One region of the Mesorhizobium sp. M1423 genome, then DNA from elsewhere that is predicted to be linked to it. Evidence: riboswitches for the same ligand, from Rfam matches in the RefSeq annotation. Region 1 holds a riboswitch; the other holds the start of a gene.
What was found. Region 1 has a riboswitch for thiamine pyrophosphate ahead of thiB (thiamine ABC transporter substrate binding subunit). Riboswitches for the same ligand answer to the same signal wherever they lie in the genome.
Positions count from the first base shown of each region.

Region 2: it holds a riboswitch for thiamine pyrophosphate, as region 1 does, so the genes downstream of both, thiC (phosphomethylpyrimidine synthase ThiC) here and thiB (thiamine ABC transporter substrate binding subunit) in region 1, are expected to answer to the same signal.

Region 1 covers NZ_JAMYKU010000001.1:363,479-369,655, forward strand. The annotation lists gene NKG95_RS01865 (ABC-F family ATP-binding cassette domain-containing protein) at 104-1,924, opposite strand; gene NKG95_RS01870 (thiamine diphosphokinase) at 1,926-2,570, opposite strand; TPP riboswitch at 2,698-2,812, shown strand; gene thiB (thiamine ABC transporter substrate binding subunit) at 2,856-3,869, shown strand; gene thiP (thiamine/thiamine pyrophosphate ABC transporter permease) at 4,103-5,722, shown strand; gene thiQ (thiamine ABC transporter ATP-binding protein) at 5,719-6,177, shown strand, end outside.
Region 2 covers NZ_JAMYKU010000004.1:124,407-130,583, reverse strand. The annotation lists gene NKG95_RS07200 (hydroxymethylpyrimidine/phosphomethylpyrimidine kinase) at 1-208, opposite strand, end outside; gene NKG95_RS07195 (thiamine phosphate synthase) at 199-804, opposite strand; gene NKG95_RS07190 (thiazole synthase) at 801-1,574, opposite strand; gene thiS (sulfur carrier protein ThiS) at 1,578-1,775, opposite strand; gene thiO (glycine oxidase ThiO) at 1,744-2,745, opposite strand; gene thiC (phosphomethylpyrimidine synthase ThiC) at 2,742-4,577, opposite strand; TPP riboswitch at 4,682-4,798, opposite strand; gene NKG95_RS07170 (Fic family protein) at 4,981-6,177, opposite strand, start outside.

The sequences.
Region 1 (6,177 bases):
ATGTATTAACCGACTTTCTTTGGGTTTTTGGATTCGAGCGAGGCATGGAGCCGCTCCCATTTATGCGCATAATGTAGGCGCATATGAGCGTGCATTCAACCTCTCACCCCTCCATCTCTTCGCGCAGCATCTCGAGTTCCAGCCATTCCTCTTCGAGCGCTTCCAGCGTGGCGCGCTCCTTGTCGAGCGCGGCAATCGTCTTCTGGAACGACGCCGGGTCGCGCTCATAATAGGCCGGATCGGCGATGTTGTTCTCCAGCCGCGAGATCGAGGCCGACACCGCCTCGATCTTCTTGGGTAAGGTTTCCAGCGCGAATTTCTGCTTGAACGACAGTTTCTTGGCCGGGCCCCTGCTAGCGGCCGCTTCGCTCCTGCTTGCCGCCGTCGCCTCGCCGGTCTCTGCCTTCGGCCGCGCCTTGCGGTCGTCCAGCCTGGTGCCGCCGCGCTGCGCCAGCATATCGGAATAGCCGCCGGCATATTCGATCCAGCGGCCGTCGCCATCCGGCGCGATGATGCTGGTCACCGTGCGGTCGAGGAAATCGCGATCGTGGCTGACCAGGATCACCGTGCCGGCAAAGCCGGCGACCAGTTCCTGCAGCAGCTCCAGCGTCTCCATGTCGAGATCGTTGGTCGGCTCGTCGAGCACAAGCAGGTTTGCCGGCCGCGCCAAAACGCGGGCGAGGATCAGCCGTGCCCGCTCGCCGCCCGAAAGCTCGCGCACCGGCGTGCGCGCCTGTTCCGGCTTGAACAGGAAGTCCTTCATGTAGGACACGACGTGGCGCTGCTCGCCATTGATGACAAGGTTCTCGCCGCGTCCGTCGGTGAGATACTGCGCCAGTGTCTCCTGCGGATCGACGGCCTCGCGCTTCTGGTCGAGCGTGGCGATCTCCAGGTTGGTGCCGAGCCGCACCGTGCCTGCGTCCGGCTTCAATTCGCCGGTCAGCATCTTCAATAGCGTCGTCTTGCCGGCGCCGTTCGGCCCGACCAGACCGACGCGATCGCCGCGCTGGATGCGTGTCGAGAATCCCTTGACCACGGTCAGATCGCCAAAGCTCTTCTCGATGTTCTTGGCCTCAATCACCAGCTTGCCGGATTCGGCGGCGTCGCTGGCTGTCATCGTCGCCGCACCCTCGGCGCCACGATGACCGCGAAAGCGCTGGCGCATGGTCTGCAACTCACCGAGCCGGCGCATGTTGCGCTTGCGCCTTGCCGTCACGCCATAGCGCAGCCAGTGCTCCTCGCGCACGATCTGGCGGCCGAGCTTGTGCTGCTCGCGCTCTTCCTCCTCCAACACCGTGTCGCGCCATTCCTCGAAATAGGCAAAGCCCTTATCGAGACGGCGGGTCTGGCCGCGGTCGAGCCAAATTGTGGCGCGTGACACGCGTTCGAGAAAACGGCGGTCATGCGAGATGACGACCAGGGCCGAGGAGGTGCGGGCAAGCTCCTCCTCCAGCCATTCGATAACCGAAAGGTCAAGATGATTGGTCGGTTCATCGAGGAGAAGAATGTCGGGCTCGGGCGCCATGACGCGGGCGAGTGCCGCGCGCCGCGCCTCGCCCCCGGAGAGGTCGTTCGGCCGTTCCTCGCCGGTCAGGCCGAGATGCTCCATCAGATAGGTGGCGCGGTAGGGATCATCGGCGGGCCCGAGCCCCGCCTCGACATAGGCGCGAACGGTCGCAAAACCGTCCATGTCGGGCATTTGCGGCAAATAGCGCACCGTCGCCGAAGGCTGGCGGAAGACTTCGCCGTCCTGCGGTTCGATCAGCCCGGCAGCGATCTTGAGGAGCGTCGACTTGCCAGAGCCGTTGCGCCCGACCAGGGCGATCTTGTCGCCAGCTGACGCCGTCAGGGCGGCACCGTCGAGCAGCGGCGCGCCGCCAAAGGTCAGCTTTATCCCGTCGAGATTGAGAAGCGGCGGCGCCATGTCAGCTTTCAGGTAGGGGAAAAGGATGCGCGAGCAGCAGCGCGCGGCCGCTGGCCAGCGCGATTTCCAGCCGGCCCTTGACCTCGTTGGAAATGGTCAGCGACGAGCCGAAGGCAACCTCGACATGGGCGAGCGGCCATTTGGCGCCGGTGACTGTCAGGCCGGCGAGATCCGAAAAGCCGAGCACCGAAAACAGCGTACCGTCGACATAATCGAAGCCAGTCTTTCCAGGCAGCAAAGGAATGCCTTCCTGTGCGCCGCTGGTCAAAAGCACTTCCGTTCCGCCTTCCGCCAGCCGGACGCTGAGCGCCAAATGCAGGAAGATGTGGTCGGTGCGTTTGCCGCCGAAGGCGCCTGCGAGCACAAGGCTGGTCGCACCGCGTTCGAGCGCGGCGGCGATAGCGAGTTCACCGTCTGTCTTGTCCTTTTCGGCGGGAAACACCTGCCGTGGCACGGCGGCCAGATCCTCCGGCAAATCGGCAGGCACGGAATCGAAATCGCCGACCCAGAGTTCCGGCATCAGGCCCAGCATAAGGGCATGGCCGATACCGGCATCGGCAGCGATGACGCGGGAGCCTTCGACCTGGCGGTCGAGCAGCGGCGTGCGGATGAGATCGCCGCCAAGCAGGATGGTGAATGTGCTCATATCTCGTGGCCCTTACCAGCCCTGCCCCGGAAACGGAAGATGAAACGGCAGATGAAACAGGACGCCGCGCTTTGGATGCCCGGCAAACTTCCGCTTGCGCAGCACTTCGGCCGGGCCTATGTGTCGAAACGCTCTAACGGGGTGCCGGACGCGATCTTCGCGGACCGGCTGAGAGGCAAGACTGCCAACCCGCTGAACCTGATCCGGTTTGTACCGGCGGAGGGATTAGACGTTTCGGACAGCCCGACGCCTCAATTCCTTTCAACGCGAACGAAGGAGGCGCCGATGCGCAGTTTTTTCCACTCTCTTGTCTCGATTATCCTGCTTGCGGCATCCGCGCTTGCCCAACCGGGGCAGGCATCGGCACAGGATAAGCTGACCGTCTATACCTATGAAAGCTTCACCGCCGATTGGGGTCCGGGACCGGCGGTGAAGAAGGCCTTCGAGGCCGAGTGCAGCTGCGTCGTCGAATTCGTCTCGGTCGCCGACGGCGTGGCACTGCTCAACCGTGTGAAGCTGGAAGGGGCCGTGACCAAGGCCGATATCGTGCTTGGCCTCGATACCAATTTGACGGCGGACGCCAAGGCAACCGGCCTGTTTTCGCCGCATGGCGCCGTGACGGACGTCAGTGTGCCGGGCGGCTGGCGCGACGATATCTTCGTGCCGTTCGACTATGGCTATTTCGCTGTCGTCTACGATAGCGAAAAACTGAAGAGCCCGCCGAAGAGCCTCAGGGAATTGGTCGAGGGCGATGCCGGCGACAAAATCGTCATCCAGGATCCACGCACCTCGACGCCGGGCCTTGGCCTGCTGTTGTGGGTCAAGTCGGTCTATGGCGACAAGGCGCCGGAAGCCTGGGCCAAACTCAAGGCAAAGGTGCTGACGGTGACGCCGGGCTGGAGCGAGGCCTACGGCCTGTTCACCAAGGGTGAGGCGCCGATGGTGCTGTCCTATACCACTTCGCCAGCCTACCACATGGTTGCCGAAAACACCTCGCGCTACCAGGCGGCGTCCTTCGAGGAAGGCGAATATCTGCAGATCGAGGTCGCTGGGATCACCACCAAGGGCGCGAAGAACCCGCTGGCGGAAAAGTTCATCGCCTTTATGACCGGGCCGAAATTCCAGGACGTCATTCCCGAAACCAACTGGATGTTCCCGGCCGGCAAAACTGACAAGCCGCTCAATCCGGCGTTCGACAAGCTCGTCAAACCGACCAAAACCTTGCTGTTCAGCTCGGAAGAGGTCGCCGCAAATCGCAAGGCCTGGGTCGACGAGTGGCTGGCGGTGATGAGCAAGTAGCTCGGATAGAAAGATGATCGCCCTACGGCGCCCCCCTCTGTCCTGCCGGACATCTCCCCCACAAGGAGGGAGATTGGCCGTCATGCCGGCTTTCGCCAATCTCCGACATTGCCGGAATGAGCGGAGCGCTGAACCTGCCAATCTCTCCCCATGTGGGGGAGATGTCCGGCAGGACAGAGGGGCGCGCGAAGGAACGCAATCCTCGCTAAGAATCTCGAATCTGGTGGTCTAGCGTGCAACGCGCGCCATCATCGGATACCCGCGTCGCTGCCGGTATCGTCGCGCTCGCCGCCATCGCGCTGCTGATCGGCGGGGCATTCGCCGGGCTCGTCGTCGAAGCCATGCGCGACCTGTCGGGCGCCGCCTCCGCCTTTGATTCCTATCTCCTCCGTGTTGCCCGCTTCACGCTCTGGCAGGCTCTGTTGTCGACCCTGCTCTCCGTCGCACCGGCGCTGTTCGTCGCGCGCGCGCTGTCGCGGCATCCACAGTTTTTCGGGCGAGGCTTTGTCCTGCAGCTTTTCGCCGTGCCGCTGGCGCTGCCGGCCATTGTTGCCGCACTCGGTGTCTTGGCACTCTATGGCCGCGCCGGGTATTTCGCCGGCTTGCTCGGTGCGATTGGCGGCCAGAACTGGCCCGGCATCTATGGCCTATCGGGTATTCTCGTCGCCCACGTCTTTTTCAACCTGCCGCTGGCAACGCGACTGTTCCTGGAAGCGTTGCAGACGGTGCCGGCTAACCAATGGCGGCTGGCGAGCCAGCTTGGCATGGGTGCTGCGCCGGCCTTCCGGCTGATCGAATGGCCGGCGTTGCGTGCGGCCCTGCCGGGCGTTGCCGGGCTCGTTTTCATGCTGTGCATCACCTCCTTCACCATCGTGCTTACGCTCGGCGGCGGGCCGCGCGCGACGACGCTGGAGGTTGCCATATACCAGGCGCTGCGTTTCGACTTCGACCCGGCGCGGGCGGTGACGCTGACCTTGTTGCAGATTGCCCTGACCTTCGTCGTCGTGCTGGCACTAACGCGGCTTGGCGCCAATATGACCGGCGACGCCAATCTGCCGGTAGCCCCGCGCCGGTATTTTTCAGCCGGTGCGGCCGAGACCGTGCTGAACGCACTGGTGATCGGGCTGGCACTGCTGTTTGTCGCCGGACCGATGGCGGCTACGCTGTCGGCCGGGCTTGGCGCCGATCTCGGCCGCCTGGCCGGCGAGAGCGCGGTGCGGCAAGCGACGGCGACCAGTGCCGTGCTCTCCCTCCTATCGGCGCTGCTCTCCTTGGCGTTGTCGCTGTCGCTGGTTATGGCGCGCCGGGCGCTGGCGCTCACCCGGCGGACCGGCAGGCGGACGCTGCTCGAACACCTGGCCGACACCGGTGCGGGGTTCGTCCTGGTGGTGCCGCCCATCGTCATCGGTGCCGGCTGGTTCCTGCTCCTGCGCAGCGTCAGCGATGTCTTTGCGATCGCCCCTGTCATGGTGGTTGTGGTCAATGCGGTGATGGCGATGCCGTTCGCCATCCGCGCCATCCGCCCCGCCTATGACGCGGCGAGCGAACGCCACGAACGGCTCTGTGCACAGCTTGGCATCTCGGGCTGGAACCGGTTGCGTCTGGTCGACTGGCCGTCGCTGCGGCGGCCGCTCGCCACCGGCTTCGCCTTCGCCATGGCGCTGTCGCTCGGTGATCTCGGCGTCATTGCGCTGTTCGGCAGCGATTCCGTGCAGACATTGCCCTATCTGTTGCTGGCGCGCATGGGCAGCTACCGCACCGAGGATGCGGCCGGCCTGGCGCTGCTGCTCGGCCTTGTCTGCCTGGCGCTTGTGCTGACCGCGGACTGGCTGGGAAGGAGGGAGAAATCATGATGCCGATCAGCCCGGAACGGTCGATTTCGGTCGAAAAAGGCGCGGCCGTGCGGCTCGATAATGTCTCGTTCAGCTATGGTGAAACGCCGCTTATATTCGATGTCGATTTCCCGGCGTCGGAAATCACCGCCATCATGGGGCCGAGCGGTTCGGGAAAGTCGACGCTGCTCAATCTGGTGGCCGGTTTCGAGGCGCCGCGGTCAGGCCGCGTGCTCATCGGCGGCGCCGACGTCAGCACTGCGCCGCCATCAGCGCGGCCGGTATCGATGGTGTTCCAGGAAAACAACCTGTTTGCCCATCTGTCCCTCGAGCAGAATGTCGGGCTCGGCCGCTCGCCTTCGCTCATGCTGAGCGAGGCTGACCGCGCCGCAATCGCCGCAGCGCTGAAGCGCGTCGGCCTTGCCGGCAAGGAAAGCCGGCTGCCGCGCGAACTCTCCGGCGGTGAGCGGCAGCGC
Region 2 (6,177 bases), on a different contig from region 1:
CGACGCGCATCTGATCGGCCACCAGGCTTGGTGGCGAACGATGAATTTCCATCACGGCGTCGTGCGTTTGCACCGTTAGCGCTGTCACGGCCAGACAGGTGCGTACGCCAATGGAAGCGATCGTTTCGATATCGCGTGCTATTCCAGCACCCCCGCTGGAATCTGATCCGCCAACGACAAGCACATGCGGTTCTCGTCTCATCGCCATCGGTCCGTCTTTTCGATCCATTCTCGCGTGCGTGCTTCGGGATCGGAGCTCAACGTGATGTCGGTGACCACTGCGGCGCTGTTGGCGCCGGCTTCAAAGACGCCGTCGAGGCGGTCAAGGTTGAGGCCGCCGATAGTGACTAATGGGATCGGCGCCACCCGACGGTTCCACTCGCCGATCCGCTCTAGTCCTTGCGGCGCCCACTTCATCTTCTTCAAGATGGTGGGATAGATCGGACCGAGCGCAACATAGTCGGGCTCGGCAAACATGGCCGTTTCCAGCTCGACATGATCATGCGTGCTCAACCCGAGCCTGACACCGGCTGACCGTATCCTGGAGAGGTCGGCGGTTTGCAGATTCTCCTGGCCGAGATGCACGAAGTCGCAACCCTCCTCGATTGCCAGGCGCCAATGATCGTTGACGATGAGCTGGCTTTTGTGTTGGGCACACAAGGCCTTCGACTTCCGGATCTCGGCGCGCAACCCGGTCTCATTCATGCTTTTGATGCGAAGCTGAACCAGCTTGACGCCGAGCGGCGCCAACCTTTCGATCCAGGCGGCGCTGTCGACGATCAGGTAGAAGGGATCGAGCTTCATGAAAAAACCGCCCTGCCGAATGTCGGCGTCGACGGCACCGCGACCTCGCGCGGTTCGAGCATTCCGGAACGAAAGGCTTCACGGCCGGCTTCGACCGCCTTGCCGAATGCGCGCGCCATGCCGACCGGATCGCCCGCCTTGGCGACTGCGGTATTCAGGAGCACGGCGTCAAAGCCGAGTTCCATGACCGTTGCCGCGTGCGATGGGCGCCCGAGGCCTGCATCCACAATCAGTGGGACTTCGGGGAAATGACTGCGCATCGAGCACAGCGCCGTTATGTTGATCGGTCCGAGGGCGGAACCGATCGGTGCGCACCACGGCATTAGGACCTTGCAGCCCGCCTCCAGCAGCCGCTCGGCGACGACAAGGTCGTCGGTCGTATAGGGGAACACCGAAAAGCCGTCCTCGCACAGGATGCGGGCGGCTTCGACCAGGCCGAACACATCAGGTTGCAGAGTGTCGTCGTTGCCGATCACCTCGAGTTTGATCCAGGTCGTCCCGAACACCTCACGCGCCATTTTCGCGGTTGTGACCGCTTCCTTGACCGAGTGGCAGCCGGCCGTGTTGGGCAGGATTCTTGTGCCATGCGAGCGGATCAGCGACCAGAATTTTTCGCCAGCCCTGCCGCCCGCCATCTCACGCCGCAGGGACACGGTCACCACCGACGTGCCCGATGCCTGGACCGCATCGGCAAGGATGGCGGGCGAAGGATATTGTGCCGTGCCGAGAAGCAGGCGGGAAGGAAGCGTCGTCCCGAGAAAGTCGAACATGCTCTAACCTCCCTGCATAGGCGACAAGATTTCGATTCGGTCGCCGTCGCTTAAACGGAATTCTGCCCGGTTGGCTTTGTGCACGAGGTCGCTGTTGACGGCGGTGGCGAGCCAGTCGCCCTCATAGTCGAGCGCGGCAAGCAGCTCAGCCAGCGTGGTGGCGGCAACCTCATGCGCCTCGCCGTTGACCATCAGTTTCATGAGCAAGCTCCTTGGTTCTGACCTGATTAAAAAACAGTTCGGCCGCCTGGCGGGCCATGGCTGGGGCGAGCAGAAAGCCATGGCGATAGAGGCCGTTGATCGCGACGGTGTTTCCGCTTGTTTCGATGCGCGGCAGGTTGTCTGGAAAGGCCGGACGAACGCCGACACCAGCCTCAACGATCTCGGCCTCGCCGAATGCCGGATGGAGCGCGCAGGCGGCGCTGAGCAACTCCATCATCGAACGCGCCGTGACCGGTTCTGTGGACTGGCTTTCGATCATCGTCGCGCCAACCATGAAACGGTGATCGGTACGCGGTACCACGTAGAGCGGAAAGCGCGGATGAAGCAGCCGGACCGGGCGTGACAGCGAAATGTCCGGCGTGCGCAGGATCAGCATCTCGCCGCGAACGCCGCGCAGCCCGTCGTCTTCTGCCGCCATCCCCGTGCAATCGATCTGACGATCGAAGCCGGAAATGTGCCGGGCATCGGCGCCGAAGCGGAATTCGACACCCATGGCTGCAAGCTTGTCATGAAGTGCTGCCATCGCCTGACGCGGGTCGAGATGAGCCTCATCGGGGAAGAGCAATCCGCGCCGGAAGCGGCCGACGAGGTCGGGTTCCAGGAGCGCAATTTCGTCTTCATCGACACGCCGATGCCCTGACGTGCGACTGGCGAACCGGTCAAGCTCACCGGCATCACGCGGCGCGGCCACGACCAGTGTTCCGGCCCGTGTCACCTGACCCGGCAGTACCGCATCCCACCAGTCGGCGGCGTCACGTCCGAGATCCAGCACCGGCTGCTCCGCGCTTTCACACTCGCACCATGGCGCCAGCATGCCGCCGGCGAACCACGACGCATTGCCGCCGAGGGCATGTCTTGTCTCGGCGACTGTGACCGTCGCGCCGCGGACGGCGAGTTCGAAGGCCGCGGTGAGGCCGGCGACGCCGGCCCCTTTTACCAGCATCCTCATGGTCGCTCGTGCGCCTCCGGCACGAGCGGTGCGCCGGTCTCGTCAGCTGGCATGTAGAGATCGCCGCCTTCACGGTATTTCGCCGCCATCGCCGCCATGCCTTCTTTCTGTGCCTCGGCGCGGATGTCGTGGGAGATACGCATGGAGCAGAATTTCGGCCCGCACATCGAGCAGAAATGCGCCACCTTATGCGCTTCCTTGGGCAAGGTCTGGTCGTGGAAGGACCGCGCGGTTTCGGGATCGAGCGACAGGTTGAACTGGTCTTCCCAGCGAAACTCGAAGCGCGCGCGGGAAAGGGCATCATCTCTGGCTTTCGCTGCCGGATGGCCCTTCGCCAGGTCGGCGGCATGCGCCGCGATCTTGTAGGTGATCACGCCGGTCTTGACGTCGTTGCGATCGGGAAGGCCGAGATGCTCCTTCGGCGTGACGTAGCAGAGCATGGCCGTGCCGAACCAGCCGATCATGGCGGCGCCGATGCCTGAGGTGATGTGGTCGTAGCCCGGCGCAATGTCGGTGGTCAGCGGTCCAAGCGTATAGAACGGCGCCTCGCCGCAGACAGCGAGCTGCTTGTCCATGTTCTGTTTGATCTTGTGCATCGGCACGTGGCCGGGCCCCTCGATCATCACCTGGCAATCCTTGGCCCAGGCGATCTGCGTCAGCTCGCCCAGCGTTTCCAGTTCGGCGAATTGCGCCGCATCATTGGCATCGGCGATGGAGCCCGGACGAAGCCCGTCACCGAGCGAGAAGGACACGTCATAGGCCCGGCAGATGTCGCATATCTCCGCGAAATGCTCGTAAAGAAAGCTCTCCCTGTGATGGTGCAGGCACCATTTGGCCATGATCGAGCCACCGCGCGAGACGATGCCCGTGACCCGGTCAACAGTCATCGGAATATAGTGGAGCCGCACGCCGGCGTGGATGGTGAAATAGTCGACGCCTTGTTCGGCCTGTTCGATCAGCGTGTCTCGATAGACCTCCCAGCTCAGATCCTCGGCGATGCCGCCCACCTTCTCCAGCGCCTGATAGAGCGGCACCGTGCCGATCGGCACCGGCGCATTGCGCACGATCCATTCGCGGATGTTGTGGATGTTGCGACCGGTCGACAGGTCCATCACCGTGTCGGCGCCCCAGCGGATCGCCCACACCATCTTTTCCACTTCCTCGGCCATCGAGGAGGTGACCGCTGAATTGCCGATATTGGCGTTGATCTTGACCAGGAAATTGCGGCCGATGATCATCGGCTCGCTCTCGGGATGATTAATGTTGGCGGGAATGATTGCCCGTCCGCGCGCCACCTCGTCCCGCACGAACTCCGGCGTTACGAAATCGGGGATGGCCGCGCCGAAGGCTTCGCCGTCGCGCTGCAGCTTGCCGCGCGACATCTGACGGCCGAGGTTCTCGCGGATGGCGACGAACTCCATCTCGGGGGTGATGATGCCGGCGCGCGCATAGCCAAGCTGGGTCACCGCCTTGCGTGCCTTGGCCCTGAGTGGCCGGTTGCGAATGGGAAATTCCGGTGTCAGGCGCTCGCCCGCCGCAACTCCATTGTCTTCCGGCCGGACATGGCGGCCGTCATAGGCTTCAACGTCGCCGCGTGCTGCAATCCATTCATGGCGAAGCCGGGCTAGGCCTTTTTCGATGCTGGTTTCGACAGTCGGGTCGGTATATGGGCCGGACGGATCGTAGACGGTGACGGGCGGCTCGCCGGCCGTCGGATGGACGGAGATTTCGCGCATCGGCACCCTGATCTGCGGGTGGATGGCACCGGGCTTGTGGATTTTCCGTGAGGCAGGCAACGGTCCCGTCGAGACGGCGGGAGTGAGGGCATTCATCTTGAGGCTCCTTTGCTCGTTGCATTGGAGACCCAGTTCTGTGCCGGAAGGATGAAAAGACGCTTCTGTCGACCTGCCGAAACAGGACCTCGGGCGTAAACTCCCGCAAAGCGCTTGCACCGTCCCTACGCCAGTATGAACTGGATCAGGTTCAACGGGTCACTGCGCCGCGAAAGCCAGCAGTATCTCAGCCCCTTGCCGGGACTCCCCTGGTGAATGCGTGAGGTTGGACGGGACGGCTCCGGTTTGTCAAGCGCGTTCTGGCCGCGGCTGATCGGCGGCCGGTCAGACCGTGCGGAAAAAATCGTGCATGTCTCGGCGACAAGTCAAGCCTCGGAGATGAAGGCAGGGACAAGGGAATCCCAAACCGTCGGACTAAAAATCGATCCTGATGATCACACCTTCAATGGGCACCAAAGGTTTGCGCGTAGATCGCCTCGATTCTTCCTGCCTCGTCACTGGTCAGCGTGGCGAATTCCTTTTCGCGCGCGCGGTTCGATAGATGTCCATCATTCTGGTGAAGAAAACGGAAGAGCAGATCGGTCAACCGCTCGGGCATGTCAATAAAGGCGTCCACCTGCTGCCGGAACTGATCGTAGCGCTGCAGAAATGCGGTTTCCTCGGGAAGGTCCCGTTCGATCGTCCGCTGAACGCAGGCATAGAGGAATTCGGCGTGCGGGGTTGCATCGAAGAACCGGTAGAAATCACCGGTGTCATTCAGCACCCGGACGTTGAATTGCGGCGTCGGTTCCCATTCCACCAACGGCAGAAGGCGCTGCGAATAGCTCTCGAGCACGCCCCTGTACTCGTTGATCTGGTCCAGGATCGCGGCCGAGACGGGAAAGACCACTCCCGGCGGATTGAAGCCGCGCATGGCAAGGACGTGGTGGATTAGGTAGCGGTGAATGCGGCCGTTTCCGTCCTCGAACGGGTGAATGTAGACAAAGCCGAAGGCGAGGATTGCGGCGGCTACGACTGCATCAAGGTTTTGCGCGGGGCCCTGATCGAACGCCGCCATTCCATCGATTAGCCGCGGCAGGTCCTCGGGCCGAGCGCTGATGTGATCGGGCAAGGGCGTGCCGTTGTCTCGGTCATGCTCACCGACGAAACCTCCTTCTTTTCGGAAGCCAAGTCTTACGAAACGGGCGTCGCCAAGTACAATTCTTTGCAGACGCAGCAGCTCATCGCGATCGATCGGCCAGCGGCCGGCTTCGCCGATGGCGCGGCCCCAGCGCTGGATGCGATCTTGCGGCGGGTGCTCGCCCTCGATCGCATAGCTTGATCGCGAGTCTTTGAGCAAAAGAAAGGCGGCGGTCCGAGCAAGAAGGTCGCGCGGCACGTCCGCTACGATTGCCTCCGCGCGCCGCGGTAGTTCAAGGCCGATGAATTTTTCGAGAATCTTGGTGCGGAACACCAGAGGGCAGAACTCACGCGTGCCGGGGAGATTGTCCCTTACGCGGTAGCGCGAAGCGGTCTTGTCGGGTCCGGGCCACTGCAGCTCGGGATCGACAACCGGAATGTATCGTCCGGCCGCCGCGTCCGGCAGATCGATACGGGCGCCCCTCAGCCATTCATATAAAAACCAGATGCGGCGGGCATA